One region of the Streptomyces sp. NPDC056600 genome, then DNA from elsewhere that is predicted to be linked to it. Evidence: riboswitches for the same ligand, from Rfam matches in the RefSeq annotation. Region 1 holds a riboswitch; the other holds the start of a gene.
What was found. A riboswitch is a leader RNA that binds a small molecule or an ion and turns the genes downstream of it on or off. The one in region 1 is predicted to bind cobalamin.
Positions count from the first base shown of each region.

Region 2: another riboswitch for cobalamin. It lies ahead of ACFRAV_RS08040 (energy-coupling factor ABC transporter permease); the one in region 1 lies ahead of ACFRAV_RS18335 (hypothetical protein).

Region 1 is NZ_JBHTVQ010000034.1:13,646-29,092, forward strand. It holds partial or broken gene ACFRAV_RS18275 (molybdopterin-dependent oxidoreductase) at 1-742, opposite strand, end outside; gene ACFRAV_RS18280 (aminoglycoside phosphotransferase family protein) at 1,000-1,950, shown strand; gene ACFRAV_RS18285 (nitrate/nitrite transporter) at 1,934-3,127, opposite strand; gene ACFRAV_RS18290 (hypothetical protein) at 3,288-3,671, opposite strand; gene ACFRAV_RS18295 (ubiquinol-cytochrome c reductase iron-sulfur subunit) at 3,668-4,345, opposite strand; gene ACFRAV_RS18300 (4Fe-4S dicluster domain-containing protein) at 4,342-4,941, opposite strand; gene ACFRAV_RS18305 (molybdopterin oxidoreductase family protein) at 4,950-7,250, opposite strand; gene ACFRAV_RS18310 (MFS transporter) at 7,247-8,326, opposite strand; gene ACFRAV_RS18315 (YcxB family protein) at 8,492-9,016, shown strand; gene ACFRAV_RS18320 (GNAT family N-acetyltransferase) at 9,079-9,660, shown strand; gene ACFRAV_RS18325 (alpha/beta fold hydrolase) at 9,724-10,491, shown strand; gene ACFRAV_RS18330 (DUF1028 domain-containing protein) at 10,778-11,623, opposite strand; cobalamin riboswitch at 11,678-11,883, shown strand; gene ACFRAV_RS18335 (hypothetical protein) at 11,938-12,825, shown strand; gene ACFRAV_RS18340 (precorrin-8X methylmutase) at 12,822-13,514, shown strand; gene ACFRAV_RS18345 (precorrin-2 C(20)-methyltransferase) at 13,511-15,088, shown strand; gene cobM (precorrin-4 C(11)-methyltransferase) at 15,085-15,447, shown strand, end outside.
Region 2 is NZ_JBHTVQ010000010.1:57,332-72,778, forward strand. It holds gene ACFRAV_RS08010 (hypothetical protein) at 1-544, shown strand, start outside; gene ACFRAV_RS08015 (hypothetical protein) at 641-1,252, shown strand; gene ACFRAV_RS08020 (hypothetical protein) at 1,332-1,493, shown strand; gene ACFRAV_RS08025 (TrkH family potassium uptake protein) at 1,744-3,063, shown strand; gene ACFRAV_RS08030 (potassium channel family protein) at 3,056-3,763, shown strand; gene ACFRAV_RS08035 (GNAT family N-acetyltransferase) at 3,953-4,501, shown strand; cobalamin riboswitch at 4,606-4,792, shown strand; gene ACFRAV_RS08040 (energy-coupling factor ABC transporter permease) at 4,822-5,598, shown strand; gene ACFRAV_RS08045 (energy-coupling factor ABC transporter substrate-binding protein) at 5,595-6,083, shown strand; gene cbiQ (cobalt ECF transporter T component CbiQ) at 6,089-6,841, shown strand; gene ACFRAV_RS08055 (energy-coupling factor ABC transporter ATP-binding protein) at 6,949-7,779, shown strand; gene ACFRAV_RS08060 (ATP-binding protein) at 7,864-8,361, opposite strand; gene ACFRAV_RS08065 (S9 family peptidase) at 8,507-10,375, opposite strand; gene ACFRAV_RS08070 (SURF1 family protein) at 10,521-11,396, shown strand; gene ACFRAV_RS08075 (hypothetical protein) at 11,505-12,557, opposite strand; gene ACFRAV_RS08080 (SigE family RNA polymerase sigma factor) at 12,743-13,441, opposite strand; gene ACFRAV_RS08085 (aspartate kinase) at 13,766-15,043, opposite strand; gene ACFRAV_RS08090 (DUF5063 domain-containing protein) at 15,288-15,447, opposite strand, start outside.

The DNA of each region.
Region 1 (15,447 bases):
CGCGGGCCACCCTGGTGGGGCGCGGGTCGACGCAGACCAGCCGCGGCGGGTCGGCGCCCTCCATGCGGTCCAGTATCCGCATCCACTGCACCGGCTGGGTCTCGGCCAGGTTGTGGCCGAACAGGGCGATCACGTCGGCGTGGTCGATGTCGTCGTAGGTGCCGGGCTGACCGTCGCAGCCGAACGACTCCTTCAGCGCCTCCGCCGCGGTGGAGGTGCACAGCCGGGTGTTGCCGTCGAGATGGTTCGTCCCGATCCCGGCCCGGGCGAGGACGGCGAGCGTGTAGTACTCCTCCAGGAACAGCTGCCCCGAGGTGTAGAAGCCGATCGACCCCGGGCCGCGTTCGTCCAGCAGCTCGCGGGATCGGCGCACCACCCGCTCCATGGCGGTGTCCCAGTCGCACTCCACCAGCTCCCCGCCCTCGCGGACCAGCGGCCTGGTCAGCCGGTCGGCGGAGGCGTTGGCCTGCCAGCCGAAGAGGTCCTTGGGGCCCAGCCGGCCGCGGTTCACCCGGTCCACGGCCCGGCCGCGCACGCCGACGATGCGGCCGTCGCGGACCGCGACGTCCATGGCGTCCCCGTCCGAGTGGAGGATCGAGGCCGTCTGCACCCACCGTTCCACCGACGCGGGGTCCACCCCGTCCGCCAGGAAGGCGTCCACCCGTTCCGGCCACACCCCGTGCCGGTCGTAGGGCGTCCGCCCGCCCCACGGAAACGCGATCCGGTCCACCGTCTCGTCCATGCGGCTGCCTCCTGCCTCAGGCCGACGAACCGGTCACCGGTACCCCCGCCACGGCACCGCCAACGGACCCCGCGCCCGGTGCCTGCGCGCGGGCTCATCCGTTTGGCGGCCGTGACGCGGGCAACCCGGATCATGGTCACGGCAACGCGGCGGGCGGGGCCTCAGTCACCCCGCCCGCCGCACAGGCCCCGTCCCTCCACCGTCCCTCCCCGGAAATCCGCGGGTGCGTCGGACGCCCTCGGGGGCAGAATGCGGCCATGCCGACCTCCTCACTCATGCATCCCGGTCAACTCCTGGTCACCGAGGAGCAGATGGCGGCCCTGGTGGCCGCACAGTTCCCCCGGTGGAAGGAACTCCCGGTCCGTGCCTGCCCCTCGGACGGCACCGAGAACGCGCTCTTCCGCATCGGCGACGAGCTGGTCGCCCGGCTCCCGCTCCTCGGCGACGACGCGGACGCCAAGCGACAGGAGATCCGGCGGGAGATCGACGCCGCGCGGAGGATCGAGGGCGCCACGCGCGTCCCCACCCCGCGGTTCGCCGCCCTCGGCGAACCCGGAGCGCACTACCCGCTGCCGTGGAGCGTCTACCACTGGATCCCCGGCACCACCGCCACGGCGGCAGACGTCCACGACTCCACCGCCTTCGCCGAGGACCTGGCCCACTTCGTCCTGCAGGTCCGCGCCCTGGACACCGAGGGCCGGACGTTCCCGGGCCGGGGCCGCGGGGGCGTCCTCACCGCACACGACGACTACGTCGCCCAGGGGCTCGAGCGGAGCCGGGAGCTGATCGACACGCACACCCTGGGCCGTCTGTGGGAGCGCCTGCGCGGCACGCCCCGCACCGAGCCCGACACGTGGACGCACGGTGATCTGATGCCCGGCAACCTCCTCGCGGACGGAGGCCGGCTGGCCGGAGTGATCGACGTCGGGCAGGCGGGCGTGGCCGATCCCGCCCTCGACCTCCAGCCCGCCTGGAACCATCTCGGCCCCACCGCCCGCGAGGCGTTCCGGCTCGCGCTCGGCGCCGACGACGCGGCCTGGGACCGGGGCAAGGGCTGGGCCTTCGCCCAGGCCATCGGCTGCCTCTGGTACTACCGGGAGACCAACCCGGTCATGTCCGAGCTGGCCCGCTCGACGCTCCTCGCCCTCATCGAGGACGAGGCCGTCCCACCCGCACGCCGCCGCCCGACGCTCACGCCGCAGGCCTGACGTTGCGCATCCGCCCGTACGCGTACACGCACCCGGCCAGCGCCAGGTCCGACAGGAGCATGAAGCCGATCGAGTAGGAGTCCTTGGAGCTGTAGATGGCGCCCATCAGCAGCGGTGGAACGAAGCCGCCGAGCCCGCCCATCGCGCCCACCACACCGGTGACCGAGCCGACCTGCTGCTGCGGCGTCACCTGGGAGACCAGCGCGAACACGCTGCCGCTGGTGGTGCCGAGTCCCGCCGCCATCACCAGCAGGCAGATCGTCCCCACGGGGTAGAGGTGCGGGTCGAAGGCCTGGACGACGGCGAACAACGCCACCACGGCGAGCGCGCAGGCCGTCACGATCGCCGGATGGATCCGGTCGGACAGCCAGCCGCCGAGCGGCCGGAAGATCACCGTCACCAGCGCGAAGCCCGCCGCCTTGGTGCCGGCGTCCGTCGGGCTCAGCTCGTACCAGGTCTTCAGGTAGGACGGCAGGTAGACGCCGAACGCCACCACGCCGCCGAACCCGATCGCGTAGAGCGCGGAGAGCTCCCAGGTGACCCGCAGGCGGGCGGCCTGCCCCAGCCGGGAGGCCAGCGAGGCCGTCGGCACGGTCCGGCCCGGCCGGTCGCTGATGAGGAAGAACGCGGCCACCGCGTACACGGCGAGCGCGACCGCCACCACCAGGAACGGCAGCGTCTCCCCGTGCTTGGCGATCCGCGGGGTGAAGTAGCCGGACAGGGCCACACCGCCCATGCCCATGCCGAAGATGCCCAGCGCCAGCCCTCGGCGCGACGGCGGGAACCACGAGTTGACCAGCGGAATGCCGATGGCGAAGGTGGTGCCGCCCAGACCCAGCAGGAAGCCCACCACGATCATCAGGCCGAAGGAGTCGCGCGCCGGGATCACCAGCAGCACCGGCACGATGGTCAGGGCCGAGACCAGCGGGAACATCAGCTTGGCCCCGTACCGGTCGGTCAGCGCGCCCACGGGGATCCGGCCCAGCGAGCCGACCAGCACCGGCACCGCCACCAGGAACGACTGCTGGAACGAACTCAGTGACAGCCGCTGCCCGAAGTCGCCCGCCAGCGGCGAGATCAGGTTCCACGCCCAGAAGGTGAGCGCGAACCCGACCGTCGCCGTGAGCAGATTCCGGTACGCCGCCCCGGGAACCCGGTCGGCGTCCGCCGTCGTCACCGCGTCCGCCGCGGACCCCTGTGGTCGATTCACGGTTCCACGCTAGGAAGCGGCCTGGGCGCCCGCCCGGCGGACTACTCCGGACGGCGGCCTCTCATCCGGCCCCGCCACCCCCACGACCCCCGCCCGAACCGGACGCGCCGCTCCCGCCCGGGGCCGTTCACCGGTCCTTCGGATCGAGCCACCACAGCCCCAGCACCACCAGGAACGACAGCACCAGGAAGGCCGCGCCCCACCAGGCGGTCCCGACCTGCCCCGACATCCAGGTGTTGACCACCACCGTCAGCCCCCACAACTGGCCCGCCAGCACCGAGAAGGCGAGCACCAGCCGCGCAGACAGCTTCGAGGCCCGCTCCGGCTCCTGCTCGCTGCCGGCGCCCGGACCGGGGCCCGTGTGCCGGATCCGTCCGTCGCCGTAGCCGCTGGTGGGCCGGATCTGCGGATAGCGCTCGTCCAGCGGGCGGTTGAGCCGCCGGTCCGCGGCAGGCCGGTACCCCGCACTGCCGAAGCCGATCGAACGGCGCCTGGAGGCGTCCTCGCTCATCCGTCCTCACCCTCTCCCGGACAGCCCAGCTGCCGCCGCAGCTCCGGCTGGTGGAACTGCCGGCACAGCGCGTCGGTCACGTTCTCACCCGACCGGGCCGTGGCGAACGCCCACACGCTGCCGTCCTGCTCCTCGGTCAGGTACACCCGCGGCAGCGGCCGCGGCGGCGGGCCCGCCGTCACCTCGCCGGTCCGCGCGTCGAACACGCCCTCGTGGCACGGGCAGTACAGCTCGCCCTCGTCGCCCCGGTCCGCCCGCCACATCACCCCGCAGGCCAGATGGGTGCACACCGACGAATAGCCGACCAGCGTTCCGTCGCCCAGCCGGACGGCCACCGCCCGGTCGTCCTCCTCCGGGTACCGGAACGCAACCGACTGCCCCGGCTCGATCCGGTCCGCGATCCGCACCCGCGGCGGCTGCTCCCCGCCACTGTCCCCGTGCCGGTGCAGCACGCCCGCCGCCACCGCGACCCCGCCCACCGCCAGGCCGCCGGAGACGGTCGCCACCAGCCGCAGGCAGTCCCGTCGGGTGGTCAGCGAGTGCGCGGCGATCCGCTCCCGCATCGCCTCCTGCGCCGCGTCGTGGTCCTGCTCCCCGCCCGGCCGCCCGCCACCGTCCCCGTCGTCCGGCCCCGCGCCCGGATCCGGCCCGGGGCCCTGCTCGGTCACGCTCATCGCACGTCCACCCCGTTCACCTCGACGACCGGCAGGCCGCCCGGGACCGGCCACCGGGCCCGCTCGGCGGGCACCACCATGGCCACCCCGGTGCGCACCGTGCTCTGCCCGAACGTGAACTCGTCCACCACCTGCACGCCCGGCCGCTCCTCGCGCAGTTCCTCCACCGTCCCGTAGAACAGCGCGCCCGTCGGGCAGACGGTGGCGCACATCGGCGCCAGGCCGAACGCCGTGCGGTCGTAACAGAGGTTGCACTTGAACTGCAGCTTCGCCGTCAGGTCGATCTTGGGGACGCCGAACGGGCAGGCGTTGACGCAGTTCGCGCAGCCGATGCAGCGCGTGGTGTCCGCCTCCTGCACGACCCCGTCGGCCGTCACCAGGATCGCGTCGGCCGGACACACCTCGGCGCACGGCGCCACCGGGTCCTCGCAGTGCATGCAGACCGTCGGCAGCGCCGCCGTCGACAGGCCCTCCTGCGGATAGTCCAGGTGGATCAGGGACTTGCCGCGGTGCGAGTCGCACTCGCGGCAGGCCGAGACACAGGCCTGACAGCCGATGCAGCGGCCCGGATCGATGAAGATGGTGCGGCCCATCATGACTGGCGTCAGCTCCTCTCCGCGGTACCGCGGCCCTGCGACGCGGACGGCGGCAACGGGTCGGACAGGGAGACCTGGACCTCCTCGTAGGAGGCCCGGCCGGGCGGCACCGGCGGCAGCGGCACCTCGTCGAGCCGCTCCGCGAGCTCCAGCCTGGCGGCGGCGACCTTGTACTCCGGGATCCGCGAGCGCGGGTCCAGCGCGTCCACCGTGAGCACGTTGGCGGACGCCGGCGAGGGCCAGTGGTAGGGCACGAACACGGTGTCCGGCCGGATCGCCTCGGTCACCAGCGCCGGGAACACCGCGCTGCCGCGCCGGGTCACCACCCGCACCGGGTCGCCGTTGCGGAAACCCTGTGCGGGGTGCACCTCGACCCAGGGCCGCGGCGTCTGCTCCACCAGACCGCCGAGTCTGCGCGTCTGGGTGCCCGACAGGAAGTGCGCCACCGTCCGGCCGGTGGTCAGGGTCAGCGGGTACTCGGCGGTGTAGACGTCCGCCGGCGGGTGCCACTCCACGGTCTGCAGGTGCATCCTGCCGTCCGGGTGGTAGGTGCGCAGGTCCTCGAAGAGCCGCGGCGTCCCCGGATGGTCGGTCGACGGGCACGGCCAGCAGATGCCGCCGGTCTCCTCCAGCCGCTCGTACGTGATGCCCGAGTAGTCGACCAGCGCCCCGGCCGTCGCCACCCGCAGCTCCTCGAAGACGTCCCGCGACCCCGAGAAGGCGAACTTGTCCCCGACGCCCAGCCGCCGCGCCAGCTCGCACAGCACCCAGGTGTCGGTGCGCACCCCCGGCGGCGGCTCCTGCGCCTTGTTGTGCTTCACCACCCGGGCCTCGGCGTTCGCGGTCACCCCCTCGTCCTCCGCCCACACCGTCACCGGCAGCACCACGTGGGCGTTGGCGGCCGTCTCGGAGAGGAAGAAGTCGAGCTGGACGTGGAACTCCAGCCGGTCGTATCCGTCCTGCACGGTCGCGTGGTTGGGCAGCGACACCAGCGGGTTGTTGCACACGCCCAGCAGCCCGCGGATCTCACCGCGCTGCATCTGCCAGACCATCTCCATCATCGACGTGCCCACACCCGGCAGTTCGGCCTCGTCGATGCCCCAGATCTCGCAGATCTGCCGGCGGTGCTCCGGATTCTTCAGGTCCCTACCGCCGGGCAGCATGTCCGACTTCTGGCCGTGCTCCCGGCCGCCCTGCCCGTTGCCCTGGCCCGTCAGTGTGCCGTAACCCGCGCCCGGGCGGCCCACGTTGCCGGTCGCCACGATCAGGTTGACCACGCTCAGGCAGTTCTCCACACCCTGGGTCTGGTGCTCGATGCCCCGGGCGTGACAGGCCATCGCGTTGCCCGCGCCCGCGAACATGCGGGCCACCTCGTACACCTGGGACTCGGGGATCCCGCAGACCTCCGCGGCCCGCGACGGCGGATAGTTCCGCACGCAGCGCACCACCTCGTCCCAGCCGGTGGCGTGCGCGGCGACGAACTCCTCGTCCACCAGCCCCTCTTCGACGATCACGTGCAGCACGGCGTTGAAGAAGACCGAGTCGGTGCCCGGACGCAGCGCGACATGGATGTCCGCCGTCCGCGCGATGGCCGTCTCCCGCGGATCCACGATGATCAGCTTCGCGCCGCGGTCGCGCCCGCCCCAGACGTACTGGGTGAGCACCGGGAAGCACTCGGCGATGTTGCCGCCCGCCACCAGCAGACAGTCCGTCACCAGCATGTCGGCGAACGGGTTGCCGGCCCGGTCGATGCCGAACACCGCCTTGTTGGCGGCGGCCGCCGACACCATGCACAGCCGGCCGTTGTAGTCCACGTGCCGCGTCTTCAGCGCCACCCGGGCGAACTTGCCGACCAGGTACGTCTTCTCGGTGAACAGGCTGGCCCCGCCCAGCATCCCGAAGGCGTCGGCGCCGTAGGTCTCCTGGACGCGCCGGATCTCACCCGCGGTGAAGTCCAGCGCCTCCTCCCAGCTCGCCTCCCGGAACGGCTCGTCGCGCGAACTGCGGATCAGCGGAGCGGTCAGCCGCTCCGGGTGGTTGATCTGCTGGTAGGCGTTGACGCCCTTGGGGCACAGCCGCATCCGGTTGATGTCGTGGTTGCGGGGCTCCATGCCGAAGACCCGGCCCGCCTCGTTCACCCGCAGGTACATGCCGCACTGCACGCCGCAGAAGCAGCAGTGGGTGGGGACCAGCGTCTCGCCCCGCTGGTCCGCGTGCCACCGGTCGGCGGGGATGCCGCCCGCGTCACGGAAGGACTGCGCCCCCGGAGGCGCCGGCGTGGGGTCGAGCGGAACGGTCGGCCGGTTCACTTGTAGCCCTTCTTCACGTTCTCGAGATAGGCGGACCCGCGCAGCACCCGCTTGCACCGCGGGCAGTACTCGGTCCACTCGTCGAACTCGAGCCGCAGGTCGCGCATGGTGCCGCGGAGGTTCTCCACGTAGGCCGCGGTGTCCACGGTGGTGCCGCAGCGGCGGCAGGCGAACGCCTTCTCGTCCTGCCGGTCGGTGTACTTGAACAGCTGCATGCCCACGGCCGCCGGGCGCTGGACGATGTGGAAGAACTTGCCGAACGGCAGGTAGATCAGGGTGAACACCACCGCGATCATGTGGAGCACCATCAGGAACTCGTAGCCCTGACCGTGCAGGAAGATCGCCGAGAAGGTCAGCAGCAGCCCCGTCACCGAGATCACCACCAGGGCGATCAGCGGCAGCAGGTCGTAGGCGAACCGCTGACCCGTCATCGCCCCACGGTCGCGCATCCGCCGCCACAGGAAGTACGTGGCCCCCGGGATCACCAGCACCGCCGCGATGTCCAGGCCGTGGAAGAGCAGCCAGCCGAAGACGCTCAGCGAGTCGAACGTCAGCAGCTTCACCCCCCACATCCGCCACTCGTACCGCGGACCGGAGCCGGTGGGGGAGGTGAAGGTGAACCAGCCCCAGGTCAGCGGGAAGGTGATCAGGGCCGCCAGCACGCAGCCCCAGAAGATGAGCTGGTGCGCGGCCCAGCGGCCGTGCGAGCGGGCGCCCAGGAACTTCTGGAAGCCGAGGTAGGTGGCGATCATCCGGGGCACCGCGGTGGGCGCCCGGCGGAAGTTCTCCACCGAGAAGAAGGAACGCCAGCCCTTCTGGAAGAGGCGGCGGGCGGCCGGCGAGGAGACCCACACGGTGTACCGGTACACCAGCCCGAAGACGAGGAAGACGGAGGCGGCCGCGTAGGGCAGCAGCGCGGAGTCGAAGTCCCGCAGCAGTCTGCTGCCGAACACGATGGCCAGGATCAGCAGGACGGCCGCCACGGTGCCCGCGAGGGTCGCCCGGCCGGCCACCGAGAGCCGGTCGAGGCGACGCGCGGGCCCTGGCGCGACGGGCGGGGGATTGGACTCGCTCACACGGGCACACTAGGAGAGGGTGGGCCGGGAGTGCCCCTTTTGTACCTTCGGGCGGGCATGTCTCACTCCACCGGTCCCCCCGGCGGCATCCCCGCCGTCGATCCCTCGGTGCGGCACCCCCGCCCCGGACCACCCCCGCACGACAGAACAGGCAGCCGAACCCACGTGACCACCGACAACCGGCAGAAGAACACCCGGACGGACCGGATCGACCTCCGGAGCACCCCGACCGCCCGCGACTTCCGCGAGGCGCACCGCGCCCACGCGCGCTCCACCCGGGTGGGCCGTCTCCGGCTCGCCCTCACCCTCGCGCTGACCGTCGCGGTCATGGCGGTGGGCGTCCGCGGCGGCTCGGTCACCGTGCTGTCCCTGGTGATGGGCGTCGCCTACCTCTTCTTCGCCCTGGTCTTCCTGCCCAGGGCGCAGGCCGGCCGGGCCGCCGCCAGGGCCGCGGAGAACGGTGGGCAGCGGGTCCGCCTCGACGCCGACGGCGTGCGCGTCACCGAGGGCGGCGAGCAGCGGCGGTACGCCTGGACGGAGGTCGCCCGCCACCTGGAGACGGAGCACCTGTTCCTGCTGATCGGGGACGACCGCGCCCAGTCCTGCCTGGCGGTCCTGCCGAAGGAGGGCTCCGGGGACCGGCTGCGCACCCTGCTGGAGAACCGGCCCGTCGCGGACCTGCCGATCTGACCGAAACGGCGATCTGACCGAAACGGCCGCGCGAGCCCGCGGCGCCGTGTGAGGCTTCGGGCATGCGTGCGACGTACCCCGCCCCTCGTTCCCCCGCCCCGGCCCACGGCCTCCACCTGCGTCCCTGGCGACCGGCGGACGCCGCCCCCCTGGTCGAGGCGCACCGGGACGACGCCATGCGCCGGTGGCTGACCGACCCGCTCGACGACGTGGCCGCGGCCCGCCTTTGGATCGACGCGCAGGAGGAGGCGGCCGGGCGTGGGGAGCGGTTCTCCTTCGCGGTCGTGGAGGAGACAGCCGTTCCGGGGGACGACGCCGACGCCCTCGGTGCGTCCGGAGGCGTCGCGGGCCAGGTGGTGGTGCGCGTCCCGCACCCCGGCGCCCCCGTCGGGGAGGTCGGCTACTGGACCGCCGCGTGGGCCCGCGGCCGTCGCGTGGCCCCGCGCGCCCTCGAGGTGCTCACCGGCTGGGCGTTCGCCTCCTTCGACGGGCTGACCGCCCTGGAGCTCACCCACCAGGAGTCCAACCACGCCTCCTGCCGGGTCGCCGCACGCTGCGGCTACCCCCTCGGCCGTGTCCTGCCGCCCTGGCCACCGCGGTTCCCCGACCCCGGCCACGTCCACGTCCGTCACCGCGACGGCTGACCCGCCCCGGCCGGCACGCGACACTCGAGACACCCCTGTCCCCGACCGGAACGGAGCACCGGCATGCCCTTCTTCAAGACCTCCGACGACCTCGAGATCCACTACCAGCTCTGGGAGGCGGAGTCCGACCTGCCGCCGATCGTCCTGCACCACGGCTTCATCGCCGACTCCGACGTCGAGTGGGTCGCCCCCGGCGTGGTACGACTCCTCAACGAGACGGGCCGCCGGGTCCTGGCCCTCGACGCCCGGGGCCACGGACGCAGCGCCAAGCCCCACGACCCGGCGCGCTACGGCGAGGCCCGCATGTCCGAGGATCTGCAGGAGCTGATGGACCATCTCGGGGAGAATGCCTACGACCTCGTCGGCTACTCCATGGGCGCCGTGGTCAGCCTGCTGACGGCCGCACAGGACCGCCGGGTCCGCCGCCTGGTGATCGGGGGCGTGGGAGCCGCCGTGGTCGAACTCGGGGGAGTGGACAGCCGGGTGATCGGCGGCGACGTCCTGGTGGACGCCCTGAGCGTCGACGACGCGGGGACCGTGAAGGACCCGGCCGCCGCCGCGTTCCGCGCCTTCGTCGACGCCATCGACGGCGACCGGCTCGCCCTGGCCGCGCACGCCCGGGCGATCCACCAGCGACCGATACCCCTGGCCGAGGTCACCGCTCCCACCCTGCTGCTGGCCGGCGGCGAGGACCCGCTCGCCGCCCGGCCCGAGGTGCTCGCCGACGCCCTCCCCGAGGCCACCCTGCGGGTGCTGCGCGGCGACCACCTCGGCGCCGTCCGCGACCCGGCCTTCGTGGCCGAACTGTCCGCCTTCCTCGACGCCCGCTGACCTCCCCGGCCGCGCGGCACAGGACGGGCCCCTCGGCTCAGGGCACGTCGCGCGGCCCCACCGGGCGACGGGGCCCCACCGGGCGACGGGGCCCCACCGGGCGACGGGGCCGCGCCTCGCCGCCGGGCCGCGCCGCGCCGCCGGGCCGCGCCGCGTGTGCCGGGCGGGGGAGTACGGGGCCCGGGGCAGGGCGCGCCGCCGGTCCGAGCGCGGCCCGGTCAGGACGTGTCGCCCGCGGGGGCGATCGCGACCGCGTCGCCCGAGGGCGCGCCGCCGCACCCGGCGGCTACGCCCCCGCGTCCTCCCCGGCCGCCCGCAGCTGCTCCAGCACCAGCGGATCGATCGCCCCGTCGACCAGCCGCTCCTCGAGGTTGGCGATCCCCGCCCACTCCGACAGCGCCACCTCCAGCTCCACCCCGCGGTGACCCAGCGCGTCCAGCCGCCCCGCCACCTCCTCGGCCAGCTCACCGGTGAGCGGCAGCAACGTCCCCGGGTCCGGCCGGCCGAAGTAGAGGTCGTGCAGCTTCAGCAGCCGGCCCAGCTCCGCCGACGGATCGGCGTGGTCGTCGACCCGCAGGTCCACCAGCACGTCGCTGCCGCCGCCGTACCCGCCGCCCGGCGACACCACCAGCAGGGCGGCGCTCTGCCGCCCCCGGCTGTCCCCGCCCGCACGGTCGCCCGCCAGCAGCGCGGCATGCAGCCGCCCCGCCAGCGGAAGCTCCTCGTCCGCCGCCAGCCAGGCGTCCTCCATGGCCCGCACCACCTCGGGGCCGGTCAGGATGTTGCCCTGGATCGCGTAGTTCGGCCCGGACGCGCCGCCCGCCCACGTCATGCAGGCCCGCCCCGTCCAGGTCGCCGAGCCGCCCTCCCGGTCGACCACCCCGGCCTGCCGGTCGTCGCGCCGCTCGTCGGCGGCGAGCAGCGCCTTCAGCGTCTCCCCGGCGGAGCGGCCCTCGGCCAGCAGACCCAGGCCGTCCGGACGGTAGGCGAGGTTGGCCAGCGCCTGCGTGGCGATCGCGCCCGCCCCCGCCCGCGCCCCCGGAACGGCCGCCCCCACGGCGAGGAACTTCGACGCGACGGCGACCCCGAAACAGGTCCCGTCCGCACTGCGCGCAACGATCGAGAAAGTCATGGCCGGACCTTAACCCCCCGCTTCGAGGCCCCCACCCACGCCGTCCGCCCGGCACGGTAGGCTCGTCGCGCCAGTCGAACTCCACGAGGTGGGGTCAGGGAACCCGGTGAGATTCCGGGACTGACGCGCAGCGGTGAGGGTGACGGTCGGGCACGTGCGGGCGCAACAGGCGCCGCGCAGCCACTGGAGCGACGCTCCGGGAAGGCGCCCGAACCGGAGGAACCCGAGTCCGAAGACCTGCTGGCGCTGGCGGTGACGGGCCGCCAGGTCGACCGAGGACCCCGCGAACGGGCCCCTGACCTCGAAGGACTCGTATGTCCCCGATGGATTCCGCCTTCCTGTCCGCCCGGCGTGCCCGGCGCGACCGCTGCCCGGGCGTGCTGCGCCCCTGGCAGGCCGAGGACGGTCTCCTGGTCCGGCTGCGCCTCATCGGCGGCCGCCTGCCCACGGAGTCCCTCACCGCCCTCGCCGCCGTAGCCGAACGCCACGGAGACGGCCGGGTCCACGTCACGGGCCGCGCCAACCTCCAGATACGGGCCCTGCCCAGCAACCAGGGCCGCCTCGGCAGCGCCCTCCTCGACGCGGTCGAAGCCACCGGCCTGCTGCCCTCGCGCACCCACGAACTCGTCAGGAACGTCATGGTCTCGCCCCGCACCGGTGCGGCCGGCGGGCGCGCCGACCTCGGCCCGGTGGCGGCCGAACTCGACCGGCTGCTGTGCGCCGAGCCGTGCCTGGCCGGCCTGCCCGCACGCTTCCTGTTCGTCCTCGACGACGGCCGGGGCGACCTGGTCACCCGCACCTGCGACCTCGGCCTGGTGGCCCTGGACGACGGCACCGCGCAGCTGCGCGTCGGCGAAGGCTGGGGCCCCCGCGTCCCGCTGTCCGAGGCCGCGCCGGCCCTGACCGGGCTCGCCCGGCGCTTCATGGACGCCCGGGGTATCGGCCCCGCCGCCCCCTGGCACATCGTCGAACTGCCCGAACCGCTCGGCGAGTCGGCCGCCCCGGACCCAGGACTTCCGAGCCCCGAACCACCCCTGCCACCGGGCCCGCTGCCCGAGGGGGGACGGCACGTGCCCGTCCCCGACTCGGGGCTCGGCTCCGAGGACGTCGCCCGGCTCGTCGACGAGGCCCACGCGGCGGGCGCCACCGAACTCACCGTCACCCCCTGGCGCGGTGTGATCGTCCCGGGAGCCGCCGCATGAGCGCCACCACCGCATCCGGGCGCCCCGCCGAGCCCCGCAGGCCCGACCGGCACTACGACTACCTCGCCGACGGCCCGGCCATCTACATCGACTCCTTCGCCACCATCCGCCGCGAGGCCCGCCTGGACCACGTCCCCGCCGAGGCGGAACGGCTCGCCGTGCGGATGATCCACGGCGCCGGCCAGGTCGACCTCGCCGACGACCTGGTGATCCACCCCGGACTGGTGCCCGCCGCGCGCACCGCCCTGCGCTCGGGCGCGCCCATCCTCTGCGACGTCACCATGGTCGCCACCGGAGTCACCCGCGGCAGACTCCCACGCGACAACGATGTCCTCTGCCTGCTCGGCGACGAGCGGGTGCCCGCTCTCGCCCGCCGCTGGGGCACCACCCGCACCGCCGCGGCCGTCTCCCTCTGGGAACCGCTGATGGAGGGCGCCGTGGTCGCCGTCGGCAACGCCCCCACCGCCCTGTTCCACCTGCTGGAGATGCTCGTCGACGGGGCGCCCCGCCCCGCGGCGATCGTGGGCTGCCCGGTCGGCTTCATCGGCGCCGCCGAGTCCAAGCAGGCCCTCACCGAACTCGCCGGAACCCACGGCATCGACATCCCGTACGTCACCGTCCACGGCCGCCGCGGCGGCTCCGCCATGACGTCGTCGGCCCTCAACGCACTCGCCAAGGAGGAGGAGTGACCGGACGTTTCCACGGAGTCGGCGTCGGCCCCGGCGACCCCGAACTGATCACCCTCAAGGCGGCCCGGCTGATCGCCTCCGCCGACGTGGTCGCCTACCACGCGGGCCGCGGCAAGGAGTCCAACGCCCGCCGCATCGCGGCCTCGCTCATCCCGGACACCGCGGTCGAGGAGCGGCTGACCTATCCGGTCACCACCGGCGCCACCGACCACCCCGGGGGTTACACGGGAGCCCTGGCCGACTTCTACGAGGAGTCCGCCGCCCGGCTCGCCGCCCACCTCGAGGCCGGACGCGACGTCGTGCTGCTCTCCGAGGGCGACCCGCTGTTCTACGGGTCGTACATGTACATGCACGACCGGCTCGCCGAGCGGTTCGAGACACAGATCGTGCCCGGCGTCCCGGCGTTCGCCGCCGCCGCGGCCACCGCCGCGGCCCCGCTCTCCCGGCAGACCGACGTGCTCACCGTGCTCCCGGGCACCCTGCCCGAACCGGAGCTCGCCCGCCGGCTCGCCGACACCGACGCCGCCGTCGTGATGAAGCTGGGACGCACCTTCCCGGCCGTGCGCCGCGCGCTGGAGGCGGCGGGGCGGCTCGACCACGCGGTCTATGTCGAACGCGCCTCCATGGAGGGCGAACGGCGCCTGCCCGTCGCCGAGGTGGACCCGTCCACCGTGCCGTACTTCTCGCTGATCCTCGTCACCGGCGACAGCCGCAACGGGGCCCGTTCACGCACCCCCGGGGAGCAGGCCAGGGCCCTCACGGGATCCGCGCCGCGCGGTACCGTCTCCGCCAGGCCGGACTCGGCGATCGCGGCGACCCCGGCGATCACGGCGGCCTCGGCGGCCGAGCTGCTGGTCGTCGGCCTGGGCCCCGGCCCCGATGCCTGGCTGACCCCCGAGGCGTCCGCCGCGCTCTCCGAGGTCGACCACGTCGTCGGCTACGGCCCCTACGTCGACCGGGTCCCCCAGCGACCCGGCCTGACCAGACACGCCTCCGGTAACACCGTGGAGCTCGAACGTGCCCGCCTGGCCCTGGAGCTGGCCGCACGGGGCGAGCGCGTCGCGGTGGTCTCCGGCGGGGACGCCGGGGTCTTCGGCATGGCCACCGCCGTCTTCGAGGCCGCCGAGGACCCGGACCTGCGACACGTGCCGGTGCGGGTGCTGCCCGGCGTCAGCGCCGTCCAGGCCGTCGCCGCACGGGCCGGCGCGCCCGTCGGCGGCGACTTCGCGGTCGTCAGCCTCTCCGACCGGCTCAAGCCGTGGGACGTCGTCGAACGCCGCCTGCGCGCCGTCGCCGAGGCCGACCTGGCGCTGGCCGTGTACAACCCCGCCTCCCGCTCCCGCACGGAACAGATCGCCACCGCGCGCCGCGTCCTGCTGGAACACCGCGCGCCGGAGACCGTCGTCGTGGTCGGCCGCGGCGTCGGACGGCCCGGCGAGTCGCTGACCGTCACCACGCTCGGCGAACTCGACCCCGCGACCATCGACATGCGCTGCCTGCTGATCGTCGGCGCCTCCGGCACCCGCGTCTCGGCGTCGGGCCGGGTCTGGACACCGAGGTGGGTGAAGCCGTGACCGTCCACTTCGTCGGCGCCGGCCCCGGCGCCGCGGACCTGCTCACCGTCCGGGCGGTGCGACTGCTCGCCGCGGCCGGAACGGTGCTCTACCCCGGCACCTACCTCGACCCGCTGGTGCTCGACCACTGCGCGCCCGGCGCCGAACTGGTCGACACCCAGCGGCTCGACCTGGACCGGATCACCGAGCACCTGGTCGACGCCCACCGGCAGGGCCAGGAGGTCGTACGCCTGACCTCGGGCGATCCCTCGCTGTACTCGGCCCTCGCCGAGCAGACCCGCCGCCTGGACGCCCACGGCGTCCCCTGGGACGTCACCCCCGGCGTCCCCGCCTACGCCGCCGCCGCGGCCGTGGCGGGG
Region 2 (15,447 bases), on a different contig from region 1:
GCTGGGGGCCGGCTGCCGCACTCTGGTCCTCCACGTACTCGCGTCCACCTCGGGGGAAACCATGCGCATCCGTATCGCCACTGCGGCCGTCGCCGCCGTACTCGCCGTCACCGCTGTGGGCTGCGACAGCGGCGGTGACGGCAAGGACGACATGGGCGCTCCGGCACCGGCGGCGTCGAGCGCGGCGGGCAGCAGCGCCCCGGCAGAGGACGGGGCCGAGGACGGGGCCGGCGGCGACACCGCTGCCGGCGCCTCCGGCAGCCCCGCGCCCGAGGCGTCGGACGCCGCCCTGCCGCCCGAGCCGCAGGGGGCCGCCCGGGCCGACGTCATGCGGGTCGTCTTCGACGTCGACGTCAGCCTCTTCAAGGACGAGGAGAAGGCGATCTACGCGGCCCGCAAGCAGTGCGCGGCTCTCGACAGCGGGGTGGCGGACCCGGACCACAGCGCCGCCGAGCTGTTCTCCTACAACGGCATCACGCCCACCGACGAGGACGGAAGCCACCTCAACTACGGCCTGCGCAGGACGCTCTGCCCCGCTTCCTGATCCGGCGTCCGCCGAACCGAGACCGTACGGAGCTCGACTCCCGGCGGGGGCGGGGCGAGCCTGGGAGCGAGGCGTTCACGGCGGAGGGGGACCGCGATGAGACGTACGCGTGCGGTGGTGTGTCTGGTGCTGGGGCTCGGCTTGGTGAGCGGGTGCACTCCCGCCCACCTGACGCTGGTCGCGGTGACGAACCGGGAGGACGGGCGGCCGGTGGCCGTGCTGCAGCCGTGCGACGACGGGAGCGAGCCCATTACGGCCATGCGGCTGGAGAGTTGGCCGTCCGGGTCGACCGGTGCCGGGACGGACGACGCCGGAACGGAGGGTGCCGGCGAGGACAGTGCCGGGCCGGACGACGCCGGGACGGAAAGCGCCGGTGGGGACGACGCCGGGGCGGAAGGTGCTGGCCAGGACCGTGCGTCCGTGGAGGACGGCGGTTGGGAGGTGCCGCGGGGGATGACGCATCGCGGGCGGGCCGTCATCCCCGTGCTCTCCCCGCCGGACTCCTGGCTGGTGGAGGGAGGTGGTGGGCGGGAGCTCCTGCCCGGGCGGACGTACTCGCTCTCCTTCTACTCGTACGACGGGGAGTACTACGGCGACGGCGCCTTCACCGCCGACGACCTGGCGTCCCTTCGCCCCGGGCAGGTCTGGGCCGCGGGCCGGGCGATGAGCGTCGACGAGTTCGCCGACCAGGTCGGCGAGGTCTGCTGACGGCCTCGCCCCGGGGCCGGGCCGCCGGTGTGGTGGGGGCAGCCCTCCGTGCGGTCGGGGGTGCGGGCGTGACGTCCGGGTGAGCAGCAGGCGGGCCGCTGACATCCGTCCCCGCTCCGCCCGCGAGGACCGCGAGGACCGCGAGGACCGCGAGGACCGCGAGGACCGCGAGGACCGCGAGGACCGCGAGGACCGCGAGGACCGCGAGGACCGCGAGCGGGCCCGTCCGGCCGCTCGGTGACGTGACCCTGCCGGGCCGGGCGGGCCCCTTCCGGACCGGGCGGGACCCCCGGTCGGGGGAACCGGCGCGGCAGACGGCAGGATCCGGCGCGAGGGGGCCGGGGAGGTGTGCCTACCGTCGGCGGGTGAGAAGAGTCGCGGCGCCCGTCCCGACGGCCGGGCCGGGCGGGCAGGACCTACCGGGAGGGCCGGCGGGATCACGGTGGCGGCCCCGGCGGGGGCCCGGTCCGCGGCGCGGGCTGCGGCCGCGGCTGCGGCACCCCGCGCAGGTGGTGGTCGCCGGCTTCGCCGCGGCCGTCGCGGCGGGCACGGGGCTGCTGATGCTGCCTGCCGCCAAGGCGGGACCGGGTGGCGCCGGGCTGCTGGAGGCACTGTTCACCGCGACGTCCACGGTGTGCGTGACCGGCCTGGTCGTGGTGGACACTGCCTCGTACTGGAGCGGCTTCGGGCACGTGGTGATCCTCGGGCTCGTGCAGGTCGGCGGCTTCGGGATCATGACGTCGGCGTCCGTGCTGGTCCTGCTGGTCTCGCACCGGATGGGCCTGCGCGCGCGGATGACCGCGGCGACGGAGACCAAGACGCTGGGGCTCGGGGACATCCGCGCGGTGGTGACCGGCGTGGTGAAGGCCTCCCTGGCCGTCGAGGCGGTGACCGCGCTGGCGCTGACGCTGCGGTTCGCGACCGGCTACGACGAGCCGTGGCCGCGGGCGGTGTGGCTGGGGGTGTTCCACGGCGTCTCCGCGTTCAACAACGCCGGCTTCGCGCTGTACTCCGACAGCCTGATGTCCTTCGTCACCGACCCGTGGATCTGCGTGCCCGTCGCGCTGGCGATCATCACCGGCGGGCTCGGCTTCCCCGTGCTGTTCGAGCTGCGCCGCCGGTTCCGCCGGCCCCGCACCTGGTCGGCGCACACGAAAATCGCGCTCTGCGGCACCGGCGTCTTCCTGGTCGGCGGCTGCGCCTTCGTCACCGCGGCGGAGTGGTCCAACCCGGCGACGCTGGGCCCGCTGGACGTCCCCGGGAAGCTGCTGGCCGGGTTCTTCCAGGGTGTCATCCCCCGCACCGCGGGGTTCAACAGCGTCGACCTGGCCGCGCTGCGCCCGGTGAGCTGGCTCGGCATGGACGTGCTGATGTTCGTCGGCGGGTCCAGCGCGGGCACGGCCGGCGGCATCAAGGTCACCACCTTCGCGGTGCTGTTCTTCGTGCTGTACACGGAGATCCGCGGGGAGAGCTCGGTGAACGTCTTCGACCGCCGCCTGTCCGCGCCGCTGCTGCGCCAGGCGCTGACCGTGGCACTGCTGTCGGTGGCCGCGGTCGTCGTCTCCACGATGGCCTTCATGGTCTTCGCCGAGCACGGCCTCGACCGGTCGCTGTTCGAGGTCGTCTCCGCCTTCTCCACCACCGGGATGTCCACCGGCATCACCGCGCGTCTGCCCGTCGGCCTCCAACTGCTGCTGGTGGTGCTGATGTTCGTCGGGCGGCTCGGGCCGATCACCGTCGCGTCCGCGCTCGCCCTGCGCCATCGCGTCCGCCTGTACGACCTTCCCGAGGAGCGTCCCGTCATTGGCTAGGAAGTTCATCCCCAGCAGACAGCGCAGGCAGCGCAGGCAGCGGGCCGGCCACCGGGACGCCGTGGTGGTCGTCGGCCTCGGCCGGTTCGGCCGTGCCGTCGCGAAGGCGCTGGTCGAGGCGGACACCGAGGTGCTGGGCATCGACGCCGGTCAGGACGTCGTGCAGGCGCTGTCCGGGGTCCTCACCCACACCGTGCGGGCGGACTCCACCAAGGAGGACGCGCTGCGGCAACTGGGCGTGCAGGACTTCGACCGGGCCGTCGTCGCCATCGGCTCCAACCTGGAGGCGAGCATCCTCACGGCCTCGCTGCTGGTCTCCTTCGGCATCAAGCACGTCTGGGCCAAGGCGACCAGCGAGGAGCACGGCCGGATCCTCTCCCAGCTCGGCGTCCACCACGTCGTCCTGCCCGAGCACGACATGGGGCAGCGGGTCGCCCACCTGGTCCGCGGCCGCATGCTCGACTACATCGAGTGGGAGGAGGGCTTCGCCATGGTCAAGACGAATCCGCCGGCCGGGATCGTCGGCGTCCCCCTGGGCGAGAGCGACATCCGCTCCCGCTTCGGGCTGACCGTCGTCGCCGTCAAGCGTCCGGGCGAGGCCTTCACGTACGCGACGCCGGCGACGGTCCTGGGACCGGGGGACACGATCATCGTCGCCGGCGGCACCCGGGAGACGGAACGCTTCAGCGAGCTCCGGTGAGAGACCCCGGGGGATGAGGGTCGCCGCCAGTAGAGTCGCCCGGCGAAAATCGGACTGACATCCGGTCGGGATGGAGGATGGAATGCACCACGAGGACGTGCACCGTGCACCGCGCACCCTCCGCGGCACTCGCGCACCCGGCGCCGGTGCCACCGTGTGTTTCCGGCCAGGCCAGGAGGTCACCCCCGCATGAGTCATCACGCGTCGCCCTTTCCCGAGCGGATGGAACTGACCGGGGAGGGTCTGGTCCTCCGGGACTGGACGGAGGACGACCTGGCAGCGATGCCGGCGTTGTTCGACCACCCGGACATCGCCTACTGGACGCCCATCGTCTCCCCCTTCGACGAGTCGGCCTCGCGCGCACGGCTGGTGCGCACCCGTGAGCTGCGGGCCGAGGGGACGACCATCCTGCTCGCCATCACGCTGGACGGCGGGGCCCCGCTCGGCGAGGTGATGCTGCGCCGGGCTCCGGAGGGCGTGGAGATCGGCTACGCGGTGGGACCGGCGCACCGCGGGCAGGGGCTGGCGGCCCGGGCGGTGCGGGTGATGGCGGCGTACGCCTTCGAGGAGCTGGGGGCGGAGCAGGTGATCCTCGAGCTGGAGGCGGAGAACGCGGCGAGCGTCGGCGTCGCCACCAGGGCCGGATTCCGCCTGCTGGACGTGCCCCTGATCGAGGGTGAGGAGAAGGGACGGCCCTTCGTCCTGCAGACCTGGGGGCTCGACCGCGGGAAGGACTGAACCCGCCCCTCGGCCCTTGCGGCGCCTGCGGTGCGGGGCGCGTCGGGTGGTCGCGGACGCCGGTGGCCGGATCGGGCTCGCTTGTCAGTGGGCGGGATGCCGGATTACTGTCACAAGGTCTTGGTGAACGGGAAATCCGGTGTGATGCCGGTGCGGCCCTCGCCACTGTGATCGGGAAGTCCGGCTCCGGCCCTCGCGGGCAGCCACTGGGTCCTCACGGACCCGGGAAGGCGGAGCACGGGCGTGTGGTACCCGTCAGCCAGGAGACCGGCCAAGGCGCGTCGTCCATCCACGAGGTGCTGGAGAGGGTCTGCTGAGCCATGCACATAGCCGAGGGGTTTCTTCCTCCGGCGCACGCGATCGCCTGGGTTGCCGCGTCTGCGCCGTTTGTCGTCCACGGAGTTCGTCAACTCACCCGTGAGGTGAGGGAACATCCCGAGAGCACACTGCTCCTGGGAGCTTCGGGCGCGTTCATGTTCGTCCTGTCGGCACTCAAGTTGCCGTCGGTGACCGGTAGTTGCTCGCACCCCACGGGGAGCGGGCTGGGGGCGGTGCTGTTCCGGCCCCCTGTGATGGCGGTGCTCGGCACCGTCACGTTGTTGTTCCAGGCGCTGTTGCTCGCCCACGGCGGGCTCACCACACTCGGCGCCAACGTCTTCTCGATGGCCGTGGTCGGCCCCTGGGCGGGGTACGGCGTGTACCGGCTGGCCCTGCGGTGCGGGGCGCGGCTCGCGGTGGCGGTGTTCTGCGCGGCGTTCGTCGCCGACCTCAGCACGTACTGCGTGACCAGCGTGCAGCTGGCGCTGGCCTTCCCCGACCCGGTGGGCGGATTCGCGGGCGCGCTGGGCAAGTTCGGGTCCATCTTCGCGATCACGCAGATCCCGCTGGCGGTCAGCGAGGGGCTGCTCACCGTGCTGGTGGTGCGGCTGCTGGCGCAGTCGAGCGCGGGTGAGCTGGCCCGGCTGGGCCTGCGGACCGCCGGGCTCGGCAAGGCCCGGACCGGGGCTGGCACGAACACCGCCGCGGGCACCGGCGCGGGCACCGGCGCGGGCACGAACACCGACGCGGGCACGAGCACCGGGGCGGTGTCGCGATGAGCCGGAACCTGCGGATCAACCTGCTGCTGGTGCTGACCGTGGCCGCCATGGCGGTGTTGCCGGTGGTCCTCGGCATGGGCGACCACAAGCCCGAGCCGTTCACCGGGGCCGACGCCGAGGCGGAGGTGGCGATCCAGGAGATCGACCCGGACTACCGCCCCTGGTTCTCGCCGGTGTACGAACCGCCGTCCGGCGAGATCGAGTCGGGGCTGTTCGCGCTGCAGGCGGCGGTGGGGGCGGGAGTCGTCTCCTACTGCCTGGGCCTGTGGCGCGGGCGTCGGCAGGGCGAAGCCCGGGCGGCCGCGGCCGCGAGTACCCCGGCGGGCACGGCTGCCGCCGGTGAGGTGGCCGCTCCGGCCGCCTCCGTGGACGCGGACGCCATCGCCGCCCCCGTCGACGCCGGCACCGTGGACGCGGACGCCGGCACCGGTGCCGGAGCCGTCACCCACGACGGCCGGAACGACGCCGCGACCAGGCGGGTTTGACGCCTGTGCTGTCGATCGACGCGGCGGCGCACGGCAGTTGCTGGCGCCGCCGTCATCCTGTGGACAAGGCGGTGCTCGGGTTCGGGCTCACGCTGCTCGCCGTCGTGCTGCCGCCGTGGCCGGGCGCCCTGCTGGTGCTGGTCACCGCCCTGGTGGTGCTGCTGGGACCCGCGCGGGTGCCGGCCGGGCGGCTGTGGCGGGCGTACCGCGCGCCGCTCGGGTTCTGCGTCACCGGCGCGGCGACGCTGCTGGTGCGGGTCGGCGGGCCGGACGGCGCGGTGCTGGGCCCGGCGCCCGACGGGGCGCTGCGGGCCGGTGAGCTCCTGTTGCGGAGTTCGGCGGCCTCGCTGGGGGTGCTGGTGTTCGCGTTCACCACGCCGATGTCGGACCTCTTGCCCCGCCTGGTGCGGGCGGGGGTGCCGGCGGCGGTGGTGGACGTGGCGGTGGTGACGTACCGGATGGCGTTCCTGCTGCTCGACTCGGTGCGACAGGTCCGGCAGGCGCAGGCGGCGCGGCTCGGGCAGCGGACCAGGGCCGCGGCCTGGCGCTCGCTGGGCGGTCTGGGGGCCACCGCCTTCGTGCGGGCCTTCGACCGGGCGGGCCGGCTGCAGAGCGGCCTCGCCGGACGGGGGTACGACGGGACGCTGCGGGTCCTGGTCCCGCCCACCCGGGTTTCCGGGGGCTTCGTCGGCGCGAGTGTCGCGCTGCTGACCGTGATCGTCGTGCTCGACGCCGTGCTGGAAGGACGTCTGTCGTGAACGGGACGAGCGGAACACCCGGGGACGGGGCGAGCACGGAGGACGCGGCCGCGGGGGCGGGGGGCCCGGCAGACGTCGCGGCGGGAGCGGACGTCACGGCCGCGCCACTGGTCGCCCTGCGGGACGTGTCCTTCGGGTACGAGGACGGCCCCCGCGTGCTCGACGGCCTGGGCTTCGAGGTCCGCGAGGGCCGCGCCCTGGCCCTCCTCGGGCGCAACGGCAGCGGGAAGACGACGCTGATGCGGCTGCTGAGCGGCGGGCTGCGGCCGCGCTCCGGCCGGGTGGAACTGGAGGGCGGGCCGGTGTCGTACGACCGCGCCGGGCTGACCCGGCTGCGGTCCACCGTGCAGCTCGTCGTGCAGGACCCGGACGACCAGCTGTTCGCGGCGTCGGTCGCGCAGGACGTCTCGTTCGGGCCCCTGAACCTGGGGCTGCCGGAGGCGGAGGTCCGGGCGCGGGTCGACGAGGCGCTCGCGGCGCTGGACATCACCGGGCTGGGCGACCGCCCCACGCACCTGCTGTCCTACGGGCAGCGGAAACGGGCGGCCGTCGCGGGGGCGGTGGCCATGCGGCCGCGGGTCCTCGTGCTCGACGAGCCGACGGCGGGGCTGGACCCCGACGGGCAGGAGCGGCTCCTCGCGACGCTGGAGTCGCTGCGGCGCGGGGGGACCACGGTGATGATGGCCACCCACGACGTGGACCTGGCGCTGCGGTGGGCGGACGACGTCGCGCTGCTGACCCCGGCGGGCGCGCGGGTGGGACCCGCCGAGGAGTTGCTGGCGCGGGCGGAGGCGCTGCGGGAGGCGGGCCTGCGGATACCGTGGGGCGTCGCGGTCGGGGCGGCACTGCGCGGACGCGGCGGCGGGGCGGGCGCGGGCTTCGTCCCGCGCACCGCGGAGGAGCTGGCCCGCTGGGCGGCGGAGGGAGACCGGACGTAGCCCAACCTCCCGCCCCCGGCCCCGCGGCTCCCGGTCCCGCCCTCGATGCGGGCCCCAAGTCCCCGCCCTCCCCGCCCAGTCGGCTCAGCCGGTCTTGATCTCCGCCCAGACGATCTTGCCGATCGGCTGCCGGGGCTGCGAGCCCCAGCGGACGGCCAGCGCGTCGACCAGGAGGAGCCCTCGCCCCGACTCGTCCTCCGGCGCGGCCTGCGCGGCGACGGAGGGCGGCGGGGTCTCGGAGGCGTCGATCACCTCGACGCGGGCGAGGCCGCCGAGTTCGTCGACGACGAGGCGGAGCGCGAAGTCCCGCCCCGGCACCCGCCCGTGGCGCACCGCGTTGGCGGCCAGCTCACCGACCAGCAGGGCGACCGCGCAGGACAGGTCGGAGGTCGGTGGGAACCCCCACTCGGCCAGCCGGCGCACAGCGCAGTGCCGGGCCTGCCGGGCCCCGCGGGGCGAGGACCTGAACTGGGAGGCGAACACGAGGGGTTCGGCACACCCGGGACCCCCGGCCGCCGGCGCGTGCCGCTCGGGCACGCGCCGCTGGGGGTTCTGGTGGGAGCTGGTCGAATCTGTGAGCACGGCCTATCCGTATCCCGCAGGTGAGGCGTTGACGCATCGGGGAGTGAACGAATCGTGACTTTACGTATACCGAGGCGTCGTCGGCCACTACGGACAGTTCACGGACAGGCGGACGAACGGGCAGGCGCGGACCGGCCGGACGGCGTCAGCCCGCCGCCGGCGCCGCGCCCGCACCGGCGTCCCGACCGGCGTCCGCACCCGGCAGGTGCCGTGCCGCGAAGTCCAGTTCGAGCCGGACCTGCTTGATGCGCTCGTCGACCACCAGCGAGCCGTGCCCCGCGTCGTAGCGGTAGACCTCGTGGACCGCCCCGCGGCCCTCCAGGCGCTTGACGTAGTTCTCGACCTGCCGGATCGGGCAGCGCGGGTCGTTCACCCCGGCCGAGAGGTAGACCGGCGCGGTGACCCGGTCGACGTAGGTGATCGGGGACGACGCCTCGAAGCGCTCCGGGACCTCCTCCGGGGTGCCGCCCAGGAGCGTGCGGTCCATGGCCTTCAGCGCCTCCATCTCGTCGTGGTACGCCGTCACGTAGTCGGCGACCGGGACGGCGGCGATGCCGACCGCCCACGTCTCCGGCTGGGTGCCCAGGCCGAGCAGGGTGAGGTAACCGCCCCAGGAGCCGCCGGTCAGGACCAGGCGGGCGGGGTCGGCGAGGCCCGAGGAGACGGCCCACTCGCGGACCGCGGCGATGTCCTCCAGCTCGATCAGGCCCACCCGGTGCTTGAGGGCGTCCGTCCACTCCCGGCCGTAGCCGGTGGAGCCGCGGTAGTTGACCCGGACCACCGCGTACCCGTGGTCGACCCAGGCCGCGGGGCCGGCAGCGAAGGCGTCGCTGTCGTGCCAGGTGGGGCCGCCGTGGATCTCGAAGACGGTGGGCAGCGGGCCCGTCGTGCCGGCCGGCTTCTGCACCAGGGCGTGGATGCGGCCGCCGGGGCCTTCCACCCAGACGTCCTCCACCGGCACCGACTCGGGGGCCTTCATGCCGGGCGGGTCGAGCACCACGCGGCCGGAGGTGGAGCGGACCACCGGCGGCCGGGCCGCGGAGGACCAGAGGTACTCCACGCTGCCGTCGGGGCGGGCGGTGGCGCCGGAGACCGTGCCGGGCGGCGTGTCGATCTCCTCCAGGGCGCGGCTCGTCAGGTCGTAGCGGAACAGCTCGCTGCGGGCCTCGAAGCTGTGCGCGATCAGCAGCGCGGAGCCGTCCGGGTACCACTCGGCGCTCACGTCGCCGGGCAGTTCCAGGGCCAGGTCGGTCTCCTCGCCGGTGGCGACGTCCCAGACCATGGGCTCCCACCGGCCGCGGCGCTGGTGGCCGACGAGCAGCCGGGCGTCGCCGTCGACCGGGGCGAAGCCGAGGACCTCCAGGCCCAGTTCGACGGTGCCGGCCTTGGTGTCGTCGAGCTCGGCGACGGTGCTGCCGTCGGGGCGCAGCACGCGCAGCGCGGAGTGCATGGCGTCGCCGTGCTCGGTGTGCTCGACGGCGATCAGCGAGCCGTCATGGGACAGGTCGCCGACCCCGGCGGACTCCGCGTGCCGGTAGATCTCGACCGGGTCCTCGCCGTCCCGGGCCAGGTGGATGGTGGTGCCCTCGTCGTCGGCGGAGCGGCCGACCACAGCGGTGCGGCCGTCCCTGCCCAGGGCGAGACCGGCCGGGTAGGAGGGCTCCAGGCCGGGGACGGCCTCCTCGTCGGGGCCGCCGTGGAACGGCTGGCGGCGCCAGACGCCGAACTCGTCGCCGTCGGTGTCGTCGAACCACCAGATCCAGGCGCCGTCGGGGGTCAGCGTGCCGTCCGTGGTGCCGTTGGGGCGGTCGGTGACCTGGCGCTGGGCGCCGGTGGCGCGGTCCCAGGCGTAGAGCTCGTAGGTGCCCGTCGCGTTGGAGACGAACAGGGAGCGGTCGGGGGCGTCCTCCGCCCAGTCGGGCAGGGACAGGCGCGGGGCCCTGAACCTCTTCTCCCAGTCGGGCATGGTCGTGGGCGTCTCCGGGGCCTCGGCGTGGCCGGTGGTGTCAGTCATGGCCCCATAGTGCCTGCTCGGCGGGCCGGGGCGCGGGGTGGTGCGGACACCGGTTCCGGCGGCCTCGCGGCGGCGGCTCCCGAGGGCCGGGCGGGCGGGCAGCCCGGCCCCGGGGACCGGGCGGGGCCCCGGTACCGTGGGTGGGGTGTACCGGTTCCTGCTGACGCCCCGCTGGTGGGGGATCAACGTCTTCGTGCTGCTCGCCGTGCCGTTCTGCGTGTTCATGGGGACATGGCAGCTGGACCGGTTCGAGACCCGGGTGGACGGCCACCGCGACGCGACGGCCCAGGCCGCCGAGGACCGCAAAGCCGACCCGAGCACCGCGCGGCCGCTGGCCGAGCTGCTCCCCGTCGACAAGCGGACGGTCGGCGACCAGGCCACCGTCACCGGCCGGTACGGCGAGCAGCTGCTGGTGCCGGACCGCGAGGTGGACGAGCGGCGCGGCTCCTACGTGCTGACCATGCTCCGCACCGGCGACGGCAGGGCGCTGCCCGTGGTGCGCGGCTGGCTGCCCGGTACGCCCGACGCGGCCGACGTGCCCGCCCCGCCCGCGGGCGAGGTCACGGTGACGGGCGCGCTGCAGGTGTCCGAGGTGCCCGGCCAGAACGGCGTGCCCGCGGCCGGCGGCCTGCCCGCGGGGCAGACCGGCGCGATCAGCGCCGCCTCGCTGGTGAACCTGGTGCCGTACGACGTGTACGACGCCTGGGTCGTGCTCAACAAGGGCGACGCGGGCATGAAGGCGGTACCGCCCGCGGCCGCGCCCGGCAGCGGGCTGGACCTGAAGGCCTTCCAGAACCTGGGCTACACCGGCGAGTGGTTCGTCTTCGCCGGCTTCGTGGTCTTCATGTGGTACCGGCTGCTGCGACGCGAGGCGGAGTTCGTCCGGGACGCCGAGCTGGGCATCCTCCCCGAGGACGCGGACGACACCGCGAACGCCTCCGACGCCGCCGGAGCCCTGGCCACCACCGGGCGGACCCCGGAAACGCAGGAGCGGCGGGAGTCCGCTCCCGCCGCTTCCTGATCGCTGCCCGGAACCGGTCCGGTCCGATCCGGTCCGGTCCGGTCCGATCCGGCCGGGTCCGGGCACCCCGCCCGGACGCTCCGCCCCGCCCCGCCCGGGCCGCGGGCCTCAGCTGCCCGCGAGGATCCCCGTCCGGTACACCGTGCCCGCGCACGCGCCCGGGACCGTCACCGAGGCCGCCGCGCCCGCGGCGTCCGCGCCCTGCGGGCGGTAGCTGACCACGACGCTGCCGTCCGCGTTCGCCTGGCTCTTGCCCAGCTGCGTCGACACGCCGTCCTCGGCGCCCTCGTTGCCCGTCGAGCCGACCCGGCCGTCGGTGCTGCCGCCCACGGTGGGAGGCGCGCTGGTGCCGCCGTCCTGGCCGCCCGTCGCATCGCCGCCACCGCCGTCCGTCCCGCCGGACGTCGTCGGGGACTCCACCGGGTCGTCGGTCGGGCAGGAGCCGGAGGCGACCCAGGAGACGCGTATCTCGTAGGAGTTGCCGGGGGCGAGCAGCAACTGCTCGTACTCCTGCTGGTCGCCGGCCTGCCGGACGACGGCGATCCGGGCCGGGTCGGCCGCGCCCAGGGCGCTGACCGAGACGGTGCCCGGGTCGCTCACCGAGCAGCCCGCGATCGAGGAGTTGTACACGCGGAAGACGCCCGAGACGCTGCCGTCGGCGCCGACCGGGCCGAGCTCCCCGACGGGGGCCGACAGCTGGGCCGCCGTGCAGGTGGGGGCGGACGCCGGGGCGCTCGCGTCGGCGCCCGCGTCCTTGCCGCCCTTGCTGTCGCCGCCCCGGGACCCGACCTCGTCGGTGACGCCCGGCAGGCCGGGGAGCGCGGTGCCGGCGGTGACGCCGGTGTGCAGGTCGTCGCCCTGGCCGCCCTGGACCTCGGTGCTGCCCGACGCGCTGCCGGCGCGCACGTCCTCGGCGGAGCCCGCCGTGGAGACGTGCACCGCCGCGGGGACGGCCGTGCCGGCGAAGAGGGCGGCCGCCGCCATGCCCACCAGGGCCTGGCGCTTGCGGGCCCGCCGGGCGGGCACCGCGTGCCGGAGGTAGTCCAGGGTGTCGTCGCTGGGCTCGAGCACGTCGACGGCCTGGTGGAGCAGCCGTCGCAGCTCCGCCTCGTCCGGACCGAGCCCGGACCCGAGGCTCTGTTCGTCGGGGCGTTCGTTCACAGGTTCGTTCCCACCGTGCGGTTCGTGCGGGCTGGGTTGCGGGCTGGCGGCGCTCGGGCTCTGCGCCGTCGGACCGCGGTCCGACGGGAGCCAAGGATGCCAGGAGTGGCGGGTGCGGCGTACCCGTGACGGCCGGGAACGGCCGAAAGCGGTGCGCCGCGCCAGGTCGTCGTCGTCGGGAGCGCTCATGCCGTCGCTCCCATCGCGACGCGCAGGGCGGCGATGCCGCGGGAGCCGTAGGCCTTCACCGAGCCCACGGATATGCCCAGTGTCTCGGCGACCTGCGCCTCGGTCATGTCGGAGAAGTAGCGCAGCACCAGCACCTCGCGCTGGCGGCGCTGCAGCCCCTTCATGGCCTTGATCAGCGAGTCGCGCTCCAGCTGGTCGTAGGCGCCCTCCTCGGCGCTCGCCATGTCGGGCATCGGCTTCGACAGCAGCTTCAGACCGAGGATGCGGCGGCGCAGGGCCGAGCGGGACAGGTTGACGACGGTCTGGCGCAGGTAGGCGAGCGTCTTCTCCGGGTCACGGACCCGGCGGCGGGCCGAGTGGACCCGGATGAACGCCTCCTGCACCACGTCCTCGCAGGACGCGGTGTCGTCGAGCAGCAGCGCCGCGAGGCGCAGCAGCGACCGGTAGTGCTCCCGGTAGGTCGCGGTGAGGTGGTCGACCGTGGTTCCGGCCCCGGCCACCGCCTCGGCGGAGCCGGTGGCCTGGGACGGCATGAGGCCGTCACCCTGCCGGGGAGCGGGTACACGTGCGCGACGCGCCGACGGCATGGGCGCGATCACCGGCATGCCGCCCGGCGTACCGCCGGGTCTGGGGGACCGGCGAGGGCGCAGGCCGGCGTTGCGTGCCGCCACGGGGAACTCGAGAACCTCTGCCACGCCCGTTGGACGTCCCGACCCCCCTGAGGGTTGTACGCCCTCGTCGAACGCGTCCCGAAATCTTTCATGCCCCGCTCTTCCCCAATACGTCGACCGTCCCCCGGAACGTCCCCCCGACCGCCCTGACAGCGAAAGGGAAATCTTCGGACGGGACAGCGGCCGAGGCAAGAGGCGCCGGCCGGACCGCACACACGTCCGCCCCGATCATATAAAGCTCATGGCCGCCGGCCAGGGGTTTCATCGCCCGAAGAAAGCGGACGAGGCCCCCCTTCCCTCATCCAAGGACGAGGAAAGACGGGCCCCGGTTCCGGCGAAGGCGCTGCGTCAGCGGCCGGTGCCGCCGTAGACGACGGCCTCGTCGCTGTCCGAGTCGAGACCGAAGGCGCTGTGCACGGCGCGCACGGCCTCGTCGACCACGTCGGCGCGGGTGACCACCGAGATGCGGATCTCCGAGGTGGAGATCAGCTCGATGTTGACGCCGGCCCGGCTGAGCGCGTCGAAGAAGTCGGCGGTGACGCCGGGGTTGGTCTTCATGCCGGCGCCGACGAGGGAGATCTTGGCGATCTGGTCGTCGTAGCGCAGGGAGTCGAACGCGATGGCGGTGCGCGCCTTCTCCAGCGCCTCGATGGCCTTGGGGCCGTCGGACTTCGGCAGCGTGAAGGAGATGTCCGTCAGGCCCGTGGAGGCCGCCGAGACGTTCTGCACGATCATGTCGATGTTGATCTGCGCGTCGGAGATCGCGCGGAAGATCGCCGCGGCCTCGCCCGGCTTGTCGGGCACGCCGACGACCGTGACCTTGGCCTCGGAGGTGTCATGGGCGACACCGGAGATGAGCGCCTGCTCCACCTGCTGCTCCCCTTGCTCAATGGGCTCGTTGCTGACCCAGGTGCCGGGCAGCCCGCTGAAGGACGACCGCACGTGGATCGGGATGTTGTAACGGCGGGCGTACTCCACACAGCGGTGGAGCAGCACCTTGGACCCGGACGAGGCCAGCTCCAGCATGTCGCCGAAGGAGATCCGGTCGATCTTCCGGGCCTTCTTCACCACGCGCGGGTCGGCGGTGAACACGCCGTCGACGTCGGTGTAGATCTCGCAGACGTCCGCTTCCAGCGCGGCGGCGAGGGCGACGGCGGTGGTGTCCGAGCCGCCGCGGCCGAGGGTGGTGATGTCCTTGGTGTCGAGGCTGACGCCCTGGAAACCGGCGACGATCGCGACGTTGCCCTCGTCCACGGAGGCCTGGATGCGACCCGGCGTGACATCGATGATGCGCGCCTTGTTGTGGACCGAGTCGGTGATGACACCCGCCTGGCTGCCGGTGAAGCTCTGCGCCTCCTGGCCCAGGCTCTTGATCGCCATGGCCAGCAGCGCCATGGAGATCCGCTCTCCGGAGGTCAGCAGCATGTCGAGTTCGCGACCGGCAGGGATCGGCGACACCTGCTCGGCGAGATCGATCAGCTCGTCCGTCGTGTCGCCCATCGCGGAGACCACGACAACCACCTGGTTGCCGCTCTTCTTCGTCTCCACGATCCGCTTGGCGACGCGCTTGATGCCCTCGGCATCGGCTACGGAGGAACCTCCGTACTTCTGCACGACAAGGCCCACGTGCGCTCCTCGCTCGCTTCCGTCTCTAGCCGCGCGCACAGGTGTGCGGCGGTCGATTCAGTCTAACGAGCGGCTGAACATCCCATCCGGTCAACCGGATGATGAGATGTCCCTTTTGTGCGCCACCGCCCGCAGGTGACCGGGGCGGCTCCCGCACCGCCCCGGCCGAGGGCGCACCTCCCCCGGACGGGTGACGGTAAACCCCTGAGCAGGCTGTATGGCTTGCTTCACACCGCGCCGCGGCTCACTTCACGCGGCGCAGGCCGAGCGGGCCGGCGATCTCCTGGAACATGACCTCGCCCGCGGCCTCGGCCAGCGCCTCCTCCTCGAGGTGCTCGTCGGTGTCCAGGCCGTCCAGCGCCTCCAGGGGCTGGTTGAGCCGGACGTGCGCCACCACGGACTGC